4 regions of the Priestia sp. FSL W8-0001 genome follow, and region 1 is predicted to be linked to each of the others. Evidence: predicted binding sites of a transcription regulator. Region 1 holds the regulator's gene; each other region holds the start of a gene.

What was found. Region 1 encodes Rex, which represses fermentation and respiration genes when NADH is low (regulators of the CRP and FNR family bind a similar motif). Its sites were predicted from a motif close to TTGTGAAATATTTCACAA; they were not measured.
Region 2: the regulator Rex is predicted to act here: its motif matches at 1,113-1,130, upstream of MKZ18_RS10015 (DUF1641 domain-containing protein).
Region 3: the regulator Rex is predicted to act here: its motif matches at 1,509-1,526, upstream of MKZ18_RS20160 (AtpZ/AtpI family protein).
Region 4: the regulator Rex is predicted to act here: its motif matches at 1,967-1,984, upstream of MKZ18_RS06155 (cytochrome ubiquinol oxidase subunit I).

The regions. Positions count from the first base shown of each region.
Region 1 covers NZ_JBBPAL010000001.1:223,147-226,270, reverse strand. Annotated here, with positions in the region: gene MKZ18_RS01320 (CPBP family intramembrane glutamic endopeptidase) at 1-217, shown strand, start outside; gene MKZ18_RS01315 (YdiK family protein) at 214-447, shown strand; gene tatC (twin-arginine translocase subunit TatC) at 476-1,237, opposite strand; gene MKZ18_RS01305 (twin-arginine translocase TatA/TatE family subunit) at 1,253-1,435, opposite strand; gene MKZ18_RS01300 (redox-sensing transcriptional repressor Rex) at 1,468-2,112, opposite strand; gene MKZ18_RS01295 (ABC-F family ATP-binding cassette domain-containing protein) at 2,388-3,124, shown strand, end outside.
Region 2 covers NZ_JBBPAL010000001.1:1,899,927-1,903,050, reverse strand. Annotated here, with positions in the region: gene MKZ18_RS10030 (IDEAL domain-containing protein) at 1-62, opposite strand, end outside; gene MKZ18_RS10025 (ammonium transporter) at 383-694, opposite strand; gene MKZ18_RS10020 (hypothetical protein) at 694-915, opposite strand; gene MKZ18_RS10015 (DUF1641 domain-containing protein) at 1,199-1,633, shown strand; gene MKZ18_RS10010 (NAD(P)/FAD-dependent oxidoreductase) at 1,680-2,858, shown strand; gene MKZ18_RS10005 (amidohydrolase family protein) at 2,894-3,124, opposite strand, start outside.
Region 3 covers NZ_JBBPAL010000001.1:3,824,919-3,828,042, reverse strand. Annotated here, with positions in the region: gene MKZ18_RS20165 (S8 family serine peptidase) at 1-1,416, shown strand, start outside; gene MKZ18_RS20160 (AtpZ/AtpI family protein) at 1,736-1,957, shown strand; gene MKZ18_RS20155 (ATP synthase subunit I) at 1,964-2,347, shown strand; gene atpB (F0F1 ATP synthase subunit A) at 2,354-3,067, shown strand.
Region 4 covers NZ_JBBPAL010000001.1:1,170,994-1,174,117, reverse strand. Annotated here, with positions in the region: gene MKZ18_RS06160 (cytochrome d ubiquinol oxidase subunit II) at 1-509, opposite strand, end outside; gene MKZ18_RS06155 (cytochrome ubiquinol oxidase subunit I) at 521-1,852, opposite strand; gene MKZ18_RS06150 (hypothetical protein) at 2,203-2,622, opposite strand; gene MKZ18_RS06145 (helix-turn-helix transcriptional regulator) at 2,603-2,827, opposite strand; gene MKZ18_RS06140 (ABC transporter ATP-binding protein) at 2,935-3,124, opposite strand, start outside.

The DNA of each region.
Region 1 (3,124 bases):
CCACTGGGATTTCGAACATTTATTAGTTTACACGGCTATGGGATTTGTATTCGCGTTTTTATATGCAAGAACGAAGCTGATTATTGTTCCAATTATAGCTCATGTCTTGATGAACACGATTGTTGTGTTAGTTCAAACGATTTTTGCGGATGAAATTATTGAAATTCAAAAACAGGCTGAACAGCTACAATTTATTATTAAAGGACTTGGTTTATGAATAATATCCCTCTAACCAGAGGATTTATCTACTTAATTATGGGAATCCTCTTTACGTATTTAGCTATTTTAAGCGTCGATACGACCGTATGGACCTTACCAACTATCTTGTTTACCTTAGTCGCTGCTTTTGATTTTCGCTTTGCGATTCGAACCTTTTCATTGCACCGCAAGATTAAAAAGCTTCAGGAGCAATATAAAAAGTCAAATAGCAACGATTCTCAGAAATAAAAAGGCCCCTTACAGGGGCTTTTTTTTGTTATTCAGAAGAAATTCCAACGGCTTCTTCATATTGTTGTCTATGTTTCAGCATTTTACGATAGGAAATGCGAGAAATAATAATGCTAATTTCATAAAGGATGAATAAAGGAATTGTAACCATTAGGTGTGATAACAATTCTGGAGGTGTAATAAAAGCCGCTATGACTAATAACACAAAATAAGCGTACTTCCGGATACTGCTTAAGAACTGTGGCGTCACAATACCTAGTCTTGTTAAAAACATAATGACAACGGGTAATTGAAACAATAGACCAAATGGTAGCGTAAGCTGAAATAAAAATGAAAAATATTCATTGATACCAATAACTTGGTTAACATCTAGCTTATCCGCTATTCGAATCATAAACTCTACTACAAAAGGAAAGAGAACAAAGTAAGCAAACGAAATACCAGTAAGAAATAGGATAATTGAAATTGGAATGTATCCAAGAGTTACTTTTCGCTCTTTATCATACAAGCCTGGACTTATAAATGCCCATAATTGATAGAGAGCAATAGGAGCAGAAACAACACATCCAATTACAAACGCAAACTGCATATAAATCTTAACCGGATCGGTCAATTTAAATGCGTTCATTGTTAGCGAGCTTGCCTCGTCTGCTGATTGTAGATAAATAATAACGCGATCCGCTAAGAAAAAACCGCCAATTGTAGCAATAAAAAAGAAAAAGACGACGATTAAAATCCTTTTTCGCAGTTCACCAATGTGATCATATACAGACATTTCTTGTTCGTTCATATGTCAATCATTCCTCTATTGATTTCGTTCTTTCTTCTTGCCCTCGTCTTCGTTATCTTCCATTATTCCTTTAGTGGCACTTTTAAACTCCCTTAACGTGTGGCCTACAGCTCGACCAAGCTCGGGAAGCTTCTTTGGTCCAAAAACTAAAAGTGCAAAAATTACAATTAAAATCACACTACCTGCACCTAATCCCATGGTTTCCCCTCCTTTATTACATATATATTCTATTATATATTATTTTCAGGGTAATTTTTCAAAAAGTAAACCAGCGACTGAAGCTCTACGGCTAAATCAATGTGATGCAGACGAATAGAGCTTGGCACATTTAAACGGGCAGGGGTGAAATTTAAAATACCTTTGATTCCGCATTTGACTAAGCGGTCCGTAATTTGCTGTGCCACTGTAGCTGGAACCGTTAGGATCGCAACAGAAATATCTTCTGTCATATGTTCTTCAAGCTTATCTAAATGATAAACGGGTACGTCTCCAACGTGAGTGCCCACCTTTTCTTCAATAACATCAAAAGCAAATTCAATTTTTGTATTGTTATTCTTAATGAAATTGTAGTTTAAAAAAGCTGTTCCAAGATTACCAACACCAATCAGAGCAACTCTGGTTACTTCATCTTGATCTAATGTTTTGCGAAAAAAACTTAGTAAATAATTGACGTTATAGCCATATCCCTTTTTACCCAAGGCTCCAAAATAGGAAAAATCGCGACGAATTGTAGCGGAGTCTACTTTCACCGCTTCGCTTAATTCTGCTGACGATACACGTTGCTTACCAGAAGCATGTAGATTTTTAATAAAACGATAGTATAGCGGCAACCGCTTTGCTGTAGCTTGTGGTATTTTTAAGTTTTCTGTATTCATCTTGTGCCCCCTTAATTACGATAGATATAATGGCTATCGTTCAGATCTCCGCTTAACTTAGCAAGATTCTCTTTTTAAATTAGATAGCGCTTCCATTAAGTGAACCTTCTATTCACTCATGAACAGTAGTCTATAGTTTATTTTAACACAGTCTATGTGGTAATAATGAATTCTACACATAATTTTGTGGAAATGCTTATGACATGCACCTATTCATACTTCTGTCTTAAAAATATGTTAAAATACACTATGTCGAAATGAGTAGAGGTGAAACGATGATTATTCTACAGTTAAACGGAATTACGAAATATTACGGGGCAGACCCGATTTTATCAAATATAAAACTTGAAGTTCAATCTAAAGACCGCATTGCACTAGTTGGTCGAAACGGAGCGGGAAAATCAACGCTTCTAAAAATTATTTCTGGTGAACTTTCCTACGACAGTGGAGAGATTATGAAGCCAAAAGAAACAACGATTGACTACATGGGACAGGATACAGTGTTAGAATCCACTTTATCTATTTGGGACGAAATGTTAACCGTCTTCAAGCCATTGCAAAAAATGGAGAAAGAACTAAGAAAGCTTGAAGAAAAAATGGGAGACCCTTCTTATCAGCAGGATTCCAACAACTATGAAAAGCTTTTAAAGGAATACGATCAGCTTCAAATTTCCTTTAAAGATCTAGGCGGATACCAATACGAAGCTGACATTCGTTCAATCCTGCACGGGTTTCGCTTTTCAAACTTTGATTACTCCACCCCTATTTCTACACTAAGCGGTGGGCAAAAAACACGACTGGCTCTAGCTAAGCTGTTATTAACTAAACCTGATTTGCTAATTTTAGATGAGCCTACCAACCATCTTGACATTGAAACATTGGCTTGGTTAGAGCAATTTTTACAAAATTACGATGGCGCTATCCTAATTGTCTCCCATGATCGCTACTTCCTTGATAAAGTGGTTACACAAGTCTATGAAGTAAGTCAAAAAACCACCTATAAATATCCTGG
Region 2 (3,124 bases), 1.7 Mb from region 1:
ATTAGGGAATCTAACACTTTCACATTCGATTTCGGCGACGAATTCAGCAAATTTTTCTTCATAAGAAATCAACTCCTTATCTTTTTTATACTATAACATAAATTTTCTGACTTTTCAATCATTTTTCGAGAATTAGAAAAATTCTTCTTTTTTTACACATAAAAAGAAGCTGGGACATACCAAAATAATTTCTTCTCACAGACGAATGATAACTGTTCTACCATCGTTAGGTTGGAAGAATAAGTTTACTCCATTACGCTACAGAAATTCGCTTTTTTTAATTGTCTTTGGAACCAACAAAAAATATCCGAACTATCAAAAGTAGTTAACTCGCAATAGTTCGGATAGATTATTGACTGAAATACTTATGTCTCAGCCTCTTTTATTTTTGTTCTGTTTGTTCGTACTGGTTATAGTATTCAATAAATTCATGAGACTGATTGGCAGCTATAATACCGTGGTAGCTAATATCTAACCCTACTTCTTCCTCTTCCTCTGTGGAGCGAAGCGGTACAAGTAGCGCAATTGCTTTTAAACCAAACCACGTTGCTATAAAGCCCCGCGCGGACAATGCTACTAAGCCAATGAACTGAATCCCTAGTAGCTCAAAGCCGACTTCCATTAATAGAATCATAGCAGCCGTTAGTACCACCCACGTTGTATTGACGCCCAAGCTAAGTTCTTCAATCCCCATTATCTTTCCTCCATTCGCGATAAACCTTCTACAATCGCTGATGTTAAAACGATTGCCTCGATGACAACCTCTTGTGTTAGCAGTTCAAGCACACGTTCAACTTCACGAATTTTCCCTTTAAACTGCTCAATTTTACGAAGCCTGTCCTTTACATGGACCATATACTTTTCACGATTAATTTCAAATATAGCTGTTTGGTATAGTTCATTCATGACCTTCACGTCATATCTTCTCACATCAAATGTTATGTTTTAGATTGTATGTGGGAATCGATAAAATCGTCAATCTAAAAATCGGAATTTATTCTTATTTTCTGAATAAACAGAGTTCATTTCCAATAAATGCATCGTTCGACTCTTTCTTAGGTTTTTCCACCAAACCGGTTGCTTTTATAAGGCAATAAATTTACAATAGATAAATGTGCAGGACTTCACAACAAAACTAGAAGTCTAGCAGCTAAAGTGTCTACATATGCAACAATATACAGCAAAGGAGGACGTTCTTATGTCTCAATCAACTATCCAAAAGCCGGCTGAAGAAGCGGTTCAAGCTAAAGGTGCAACTCAATCAGATGTACTTGATCAATTGCTAAAACCAGAAGTTCAAGAATCATTAACAGTTCTTGTTGACAACTTACCAAAGCTAACTGAAATGGTAACTGTATTAACAAAAACGTACGACTTAACACAGTCTCTATTAACAGATAACGTGTTAAAAGAAGATTTACTTGCTGGTGCTAAAGAATTTATCGAACCAATTGAAGGAAAAGTGAAAGATCTTGCTGCTTCAGCAATCGAAGCAAGTGATCGTGCGGAAGCTAACCAATCAACAACTATCGGTTTGTTTGGTTTATTACGTATGCTCAAAGATCCACAAGTTCAAAAACTATTCCGCTTTGCGCAGGCTTACTTAGAAGTAACAGGCGAAAAACAAAAATAATAACAATCTATCATTTTATAAAGCACGAACGGAGGATCGATCTACTATGTCAAAACATATTTTAATTTTAGGTGGCGGCTATGGTGGTCTACTAACAGCCCTAACAGCTCGTCAACACTTAAGTGCATCTGAAGCAAAAATTACAGTAGTAAACCGTTTTTCTACTCACCAAATCATTACTGAACTGCACCGTTTAGCAGTAGGTGGACTATCTGAACAAGCAGTAGCTCTTCCATTAGAAAAGTTACTAAAAGGTAAAGATGTAGAATTAAAGATTGCTACAGTAAAAGAAATTTCACCAGACCAACGTGAAGTGGCATTAGAAGACGGAACAAAATTAAGCTATGACTACTTAGTAACTGCATTAGGTAGTGAAACTGCTTACTTCGGCATTCCAGGACTAGAAGAAAACAGCTTTGTGTTGAAATCAGTAAATGATGCAAACCGCCTACGTGCACACGTAGAAGAGCGCATTGTTGAATTTAGCAAAACAAAAAATAAAGCTGACGGAACAATCGTTGTCGGTGGTGGTGGTTTAACAGGTATCGAGCTTGTAGGTGAATATGCTGACCTTATGCCAAGCCTTTGCCTAAAACACGGTATTGATCCAAAAGATGTTTCTCTATACTGTGTAGAAGCTGCTCCAACTGTTCTTCCTGGTTTCCCAACTGAACTAGTAGAACGCGCTCAATCAAGCTTGGAAAAACGTGGCGTAACATTTGTAACAGGAACTCCTGTTACAAAAATGGATGCTACAACAGTTGAGCTTAAAGACGGTAGCAAAATCGAAACAAAAACAATGGTATGGACTGGCGGAGTTCAAGGTAACTCAGTAGTTGCTAACTCTGGTATCGAAGTAAACCGCGGTCGTGCTCTTGTGAATGAATTCTTACAATCTACTTCTCACGAAGACATTTTCGTAGCTGGTGATAGCGCGGTTGTTATGGGGCCTGAAGGACGCCCTTACCCACCAACTGCACAGCTAGCTTGGCAAATGGGAGAAGTTATTGGCGTGAACTTAGCAGTAGCTATTAAAGGTGGCGCAATGCACGGGTTCTCTCCAGTATTCTCTGGTACATTAGGAAGCCTTGGACGTAAAGATGCAATTGGTACAATCGGCGGAAATAAAACGCAATTAAAAGGTTTGCCAGCGGCTCTAATGAAAGAAGCAAGTAACGTTCGTTACTTGTCACACATCAAAGGTTTATTTGCTCTAGCATATTAATACAGAAAAGCCAACGCAGACACGCGTTGGCTTTTTTACATAAGTTGCAAAGAACACCCCCACTTCGTATAAGCCGGAATCGTTTCAGCTATAACTTTCCCTCTTCTGATTACATATCTAGGCACCGACTGGTTAAGCATAAGCTCACGAATCGTCCGCTCCTCAAAAAGTAAAAAATTAGCTTCACTTCTTTCTTGAATTCCATACGCTTTGCCTTTTCCAAAAGCAGCGGCTGGTCGTTCTGTAATCATGGATAAAACCCTTTT
Region 3 (3,124 bases), 3.6 Mb from region 1:
AAAGGGATCGTAGCAGTAACTTCTAGCGGTAATTCAGGGCCTGGTTTGTGGACCGTAGGCTCTCCTGGAACGGCTCAACAAGCTATTTCGGTTGGTGCTTCAGTTTCTCCGACACGTATTCCATTTATAAAAATGGAAAAGTTATCACAGCAAATTTCTCTATCTCCTTTACCAAATGCCGCGAAGTGGGATATTGATCAGACAATTGTATTAACGGACGCAGGAAGCGGAAGGGAAGTAGCAGATGTTGGAAACAAAGTTGTCCTTATGAAAACAGGAGAAATCTCTCTGTCTAAAAAAATCAGTAAAGCTGAAAAAGCTGGAGCTAAAGCTGTAATTGTATACCATGCTATTAATGGAGTGGTAGACGAGAGTGTAAGTGAATCGTTTTCAATTCCAGTAGTTATGGTTTCGAGTGATGTAGGAGAATCCATAAAGAAAGAAATTCAAAAAGGGAACGCGTATGCATTCGCTTCTATGAAAACTGTAGAAGACATCATTACTCCTTTTAGCTCCAGAGGTCCAGTTACGAGCACTTGGGATATCAAACCTGATGTGGTAGCACCAGGTTACCAAATTAGGAGTACGGTACCGAACGGGTATGAGCCTTTAAATGGAACAAGCATGGCAGCACCTCACGTAGCGGGAGCCTGTGCGTTACTTTTACAGGCTCACCCCAATTGGTCTCCAGAACAAGTAAAAGCGGCACTTATGAGTACGGCAAAGCCAATTCGTAACTTAAAGGGTGAGCTCTATCACTCGTATGAACAAGGAGCAGGAAGAATTCAAGTGGAACGTGCTGTAAAGGCAACAACGCTGTTATCACCTAGCACGCTGTCGTTTGGAGTTTTTGAAGGACAAAGTAACAAAAGGATTAAAATGCGTATTTTTAATGAGGCGAATTACAAAAACGTTTATCATGTTACGCCTCCAACAAAAACGTTTGGAGAAATTTGGAGAGTGCCGCTTTCTTTCACATTGAAGCCGAAAGAAACGAAGACCATTGCAGTTGATCTTCAGGTAAACAGCCATCAAAAGAAAAAAGGCATATATGATGGGCGTTTAGAAATTCGTGATTCACGTGAAACAATATCAATACCCTATTTGTATATGGTTGAAAAGCCAAATTATCCTCGTGTTATGGGACTACAGGCCGTACAGGGAAGTGACGAAAAAACGTATCTATACGAATTGTTTTTGCCTGAAGGAGCAGATGAATTTGGCATTGCTGTTTATGACATAGACACCCTTCGGTTTGTCTCTTATTTAGATGTAGATAAAAAACTAGAAAGAGGGATGTTAAAACGGAAAATTCAGCTGCAGGAAGAGTTGCCCAAAGGTGAGTATAAAGTGTTCGCATACGCTAAAAAAGATGGTAAAACAGAGGTAGCAAACGCAGGGCTAGTAATTGAGTAAAAGGGCGTAAAACCAAGGTTTTACGCCCTTTTACATTGGTCTTATTTAAATATGAAATATGTGTGGCAAAAATGTGAACATCCCTTTTTAGATTGTGAAGTTTTTAGCTTAAACACATTGACATTAAATATGCGCTATTGTATGCTAACAATGGATATAAATGATAAGGTTTTCAACACTTGAAAATCAAGGTTCGCTTGTGTTTTTGACTAACTGTTTTTAACTTTTTTGGTAATTTATACATAAGCTCGCATATTTTTAGAGTAGAGTATGTAGATTTTTTTGAAAAAAAAGAATTTACCAAAAAGGGGTTTTCAAAATGACTAAGCAAAAACGGCATTCATTACAAGCGATTGCATTGATGTCCACCATTCTTTCTCAGTTAGCAGGTTCCGTATTAATCGGTCTATTTGGTGGCAAATGGATTGATGGAAAAGTTGGGACTGAGCCACTTTTTTTAGTTTTAGGCCTTCTTTTAGGGCTTGCAGTTGGCGTCTATGCCATGCTGCGTACAGTCCGACAATTTTTTTCAGGAGATTAATAATCCATGCAAGAATTGCAACATTTATTTCCAAGACTTCGATCCTACATATTTTATTTACTAGCACTATACGTTCTCGGATGGGGATTTACTCCTTATCAAACCGTGTTTTTAGGCCTGATTTTAGGTACAGCACTCAGTTTGTATAACCTTTGGGTTTTAGTAAGAAGGGCTAAACAGTTTGGACAAGCGCTGGATGAAGGAAAACGACCTCGTTCAGTAGGAACATTTGCAAGGTTTGCAACCGCTGCTCTAGCAGTTGTAATTACAATCTCTTATTCAAATACTTTTCATATTATTGGTGTAGTTATGGGATTAATGACATCCTATCTTGTCATTATCATAGATTTAGTTGTTCAAAATATACGCAGGAGATGGGAAGAGAGGTGAATATAGTTGGGTCATGAATCACCAACTCAAGATTTCTTTGGTCTTACGTTTAATCTCAGTAACATGTTGATGATTACCGTGGCGTCAGTCATTGTGTTTTTAATTGCAGTTTTATGTACTCGTACTTTAGCAATGAAGCCTACAGGTATGCAAAACTTCCTGGAATGGGTATTAGACTTTGTGAAAGGCCTCATTAACAGCACAATGGATTGGAAGACGGGTGGTCGTTTCTTAACATTAGGTGTAACGCTACTAATGTATATCTTTGTCGCCAATATGTTAGGATTACCATTTGCCGTTGTTGTCGATCACGAATTATGGTGGAAATCACCGACTGCTGATCCGACGATTACATTGACTCTAGCAGCAATGGTCGTTGTCTTATCACATTATTATGGTATTAAGATGAAGGGATTTGCAGAATATGGTCGAGATTACTTCAAACCAATGCCTTTTCTATTCCCATTAAAGATTATTGAAGAGTTTGCAAATACGCTAACGCTTGGTCTACGTCTTTTCGGGAATATCTATGCAGGAGAAATTCTGTTAACTTTATTAGCAGGGCTTGCTACAAGTGGTACTGCTCTTGGATTATTTGGGGCAGTTGTGCCAACATTGGCATGGCAAGGCTTCAGTATTTTCGTAGGTGCAATTCAAGCTTTTATCTTTACAATGTTAACAATGGTTTACCTGGCACACAAAGTGAGTCAAGACCATTAATTTATAAAACCTTCGCTCAAGCTTTACCCGTTTTGAGCGAGTTTAAAACATGTTGAA
Region 4 (3,124 bases), 950 kb from region 1:
GCAAGAAGCACAACGGCCCATGAATAAAAGCTGGTGAACAACGCCCCGTAGTCAAGTGAAACATTCGTGCCGTTTAGCTTAATATAACCACCTTCTGAAATCGTCAAGACGATGGAAAGTGAAGCTGGAATTAAAAGTCCCGTTGCTCCGTATAAAAGTTGATAGCCTAGACGCCCTTTGTTTCCATAGTGGTGAAACGCATAGTACGAACCGCGAAGCGCAATTAAGATAATTGCGATGCTTCCAGGAACCAACAGTGCCGTTCCGTAATAATAAGCAAGAGACGGGAAGAAACCAACTAATCCAACATAGAAGAAAATCAAGAATACGTTCGTTACTTCCCATACCGGAGACAAGTAACGATTGATTACTTTTTGTACAACATGTCCTTTCCCTGTCACCGATGCATAGTAGTTAAAGAACCCTGCTCCAAAGTCAATTGAAGCAACGATTAAATAACCGTATAAAAATGTCCATAGTACCGTGATACCAATTACTTCGTAGCTCATAGTAGTCCTCCCTATTCAATCCCGCGTTTTTTCAATTCTTTTTCGACAGGATTTGCTCTAAAGGTACGAATAAGAACCGTCACGGCCGATACAATTAAAATGACGTATAAAGCAGCGAACAGATAAAGCATAATATCAACGTGCTGAGACGTTGTTGCTCCTTCTGCTGTACGCATAACGCCTCGAATAATCCAAGGCTGACGTCCTTCTTCTGTAAAGAACCATCCTGCTTCAATCGCAAGCATCGCTAGCGGCCCACCGGCTACTATTAAGCTAAGAAGCGGTTTGTTAAGCGGATTCCATGATTTTTTCTTTTTCATCACAATGTAAATAAATGAAATGAACGCAAGTCCCATTCCAATTGCAACCATCAAGTCGAACATGTAGTGAACAACAAGTGGCGGCCAATCTTCCTTAGGGTATTCTTCAAGCCCAATGACTTCAGCTCCCGGAGTTCCGTGAGCTAAAATACTGAGCGCATACGGAATTTCAAGCGCGTACTTCACTTCGTTATCTTCGGTTAAAATACCGCCTAAAATTAGCGAAGCTTCTTCCATTGTTTCAAAATGCCATTCAGCCGCTGCGAGTTTTTCAGGCTGATAGTTTGCTAAATATTTGCCTGACAAATCTCCAACAAGTGCCGTTACAATGGCAAAGACAAACGCAACGACCATTGATAAATGCAGCGCTTTTTTATGATAAACGTGATCGCGTCCTCGTAAAATTGCAAAAGCTGCAATAGCTGCAAGCACAAACGCAGACGTTAAATAAGCCGAGGATAAAACGTGCGACACTTTTGTCGGCGTCGCCGGGTTGAACATAGCCGCAATCGGATTAATATTTGAAAGCACGCCGTTTTCATATGTGAAGCCCAGCGGTGCGTTCATAAATGAGTTTACCGTTGTAATAAAGAAACCCGATGCGGTTGCACCAAGCGCAGCTGGAATTAACAGCAGCAAGTGATACATTTTATTTTTGAAGCGATCCCACGTATATAAATAAATTCCGAGGAAAATAGCTTCAAAGAAGAACGCAAATGTTTCTAAAAAGAGCGGAAAGCTAATGGTTTGACCAGCTACCTGCATAAAGTTTGGCCATAGCAAACTCAGCTGCAGTGCAATCGCTGTACCTGTCACAACTCCGACAGCAACCGTGATGATATATCCGCGTGCCCATCTTCTAGCGAGCAAGTGGTAGTGTTCATCGTTTCGTTTAATTCCTATCCATTCAGCAAGTGCAATTAAGAGTGGAACCCCGACTCCTAATGTTGAGAAAATCGTATGCACAGCTAGTGTTAAACCGGTTAAGATTCGACTATACAAGACCGGATCATACTCAAACACAAACATTTCCTCCTTTATGTAGGAAGAGAATTTTCTCTTCTCTTAGCAGATTGTAGTCCCTAGTATAAAAACTTCTTTTATAGTTGACCATACTGTTCACCATTTTGTTAAAGTTTGTTCACAATTTCACAATCTTAATTTCGACACAATTTTAGAAGGTCCTGTAAAAAAACAAGCTGAAATATAAAAAAGTCATGATCCCTTCTCAAAGAAGAATCATGACTGTTTTAACATCGTTAGGTTGTAAGAACACGTTCGTTCCATTCCACTCTTTTTTTAAATTGGTTTCCGAATTATCTCTCAATCGTTCCGATAAATCGCTAACCGAAAGACTTATGTCTCCGCCTCTTTTACTCTTCATTTCTCTTTTTTACTAAATAGTGTCCGTATGTAAAAGTTAGAAAAAACACAAGTCCTACAACGCTTCCTACTAGCAATCCACTTTGAAGATTTCCATCGGGACCAGCTGTCACAATTAGTGTAAACACTCCTCCAAGCAGGAAGCTGCCAAGGGGAATAATATAATAAGGAACAAGATTTTCACGTTTGTTGTCATAAACATCCACTGATATCTTCAAATTTAAGTAACCTAATACAACAGCCGTTAAAATAAAAATAAACCAAAGGGGGTTTTCATAAGCATGTAAAATACCGTTTTGTAACCCGTCATAAACTAATAAGGATAAAATCCCTAATGTTTGAATGATAAAAGCCACTCGAATATTTTTTAAGTTTTGAACAATAAGGCGTTCATCTTTTATTTTCTTCATTGGAGCCCTCTCTTTCTACCCAAAAAACATCGTTAAGCGTTTGATCGACTGCATAACAAATTTCTAAACATAGTTTTAAAGTTGGATTATACTTCCCTTTTTCAATTAGGCTAATCGTTTGCCTTGTTACGCCAACCTTCTCAGCCAACTCACTTTGAGTTAAATCTGCTTGAACTCGAAATAACTTCACATTATTTTTAACTATATACCAATTACTTCCATTTTAATTGTAACATATACATGACATAATTCAATATATATATTACATTTTATCACAAATAAAAAAGCCGCCCTAACTTGTAGAGACGACTTTTAATAACCACGCTGCACTGCTGGATGAAGGAGCTGATAGATGACGGCTTCGTCACTGTGTTGTCTTGTTGCGGTTCTCGCTTCTTCCATCGTACCGATAAACTGTACTTCTCCCTCTTTTAACACAGCAAATCGGTGGCATAAACCTAGAATTTCATTCAAGTCATGCGTAATATAGATGACTGTTTTT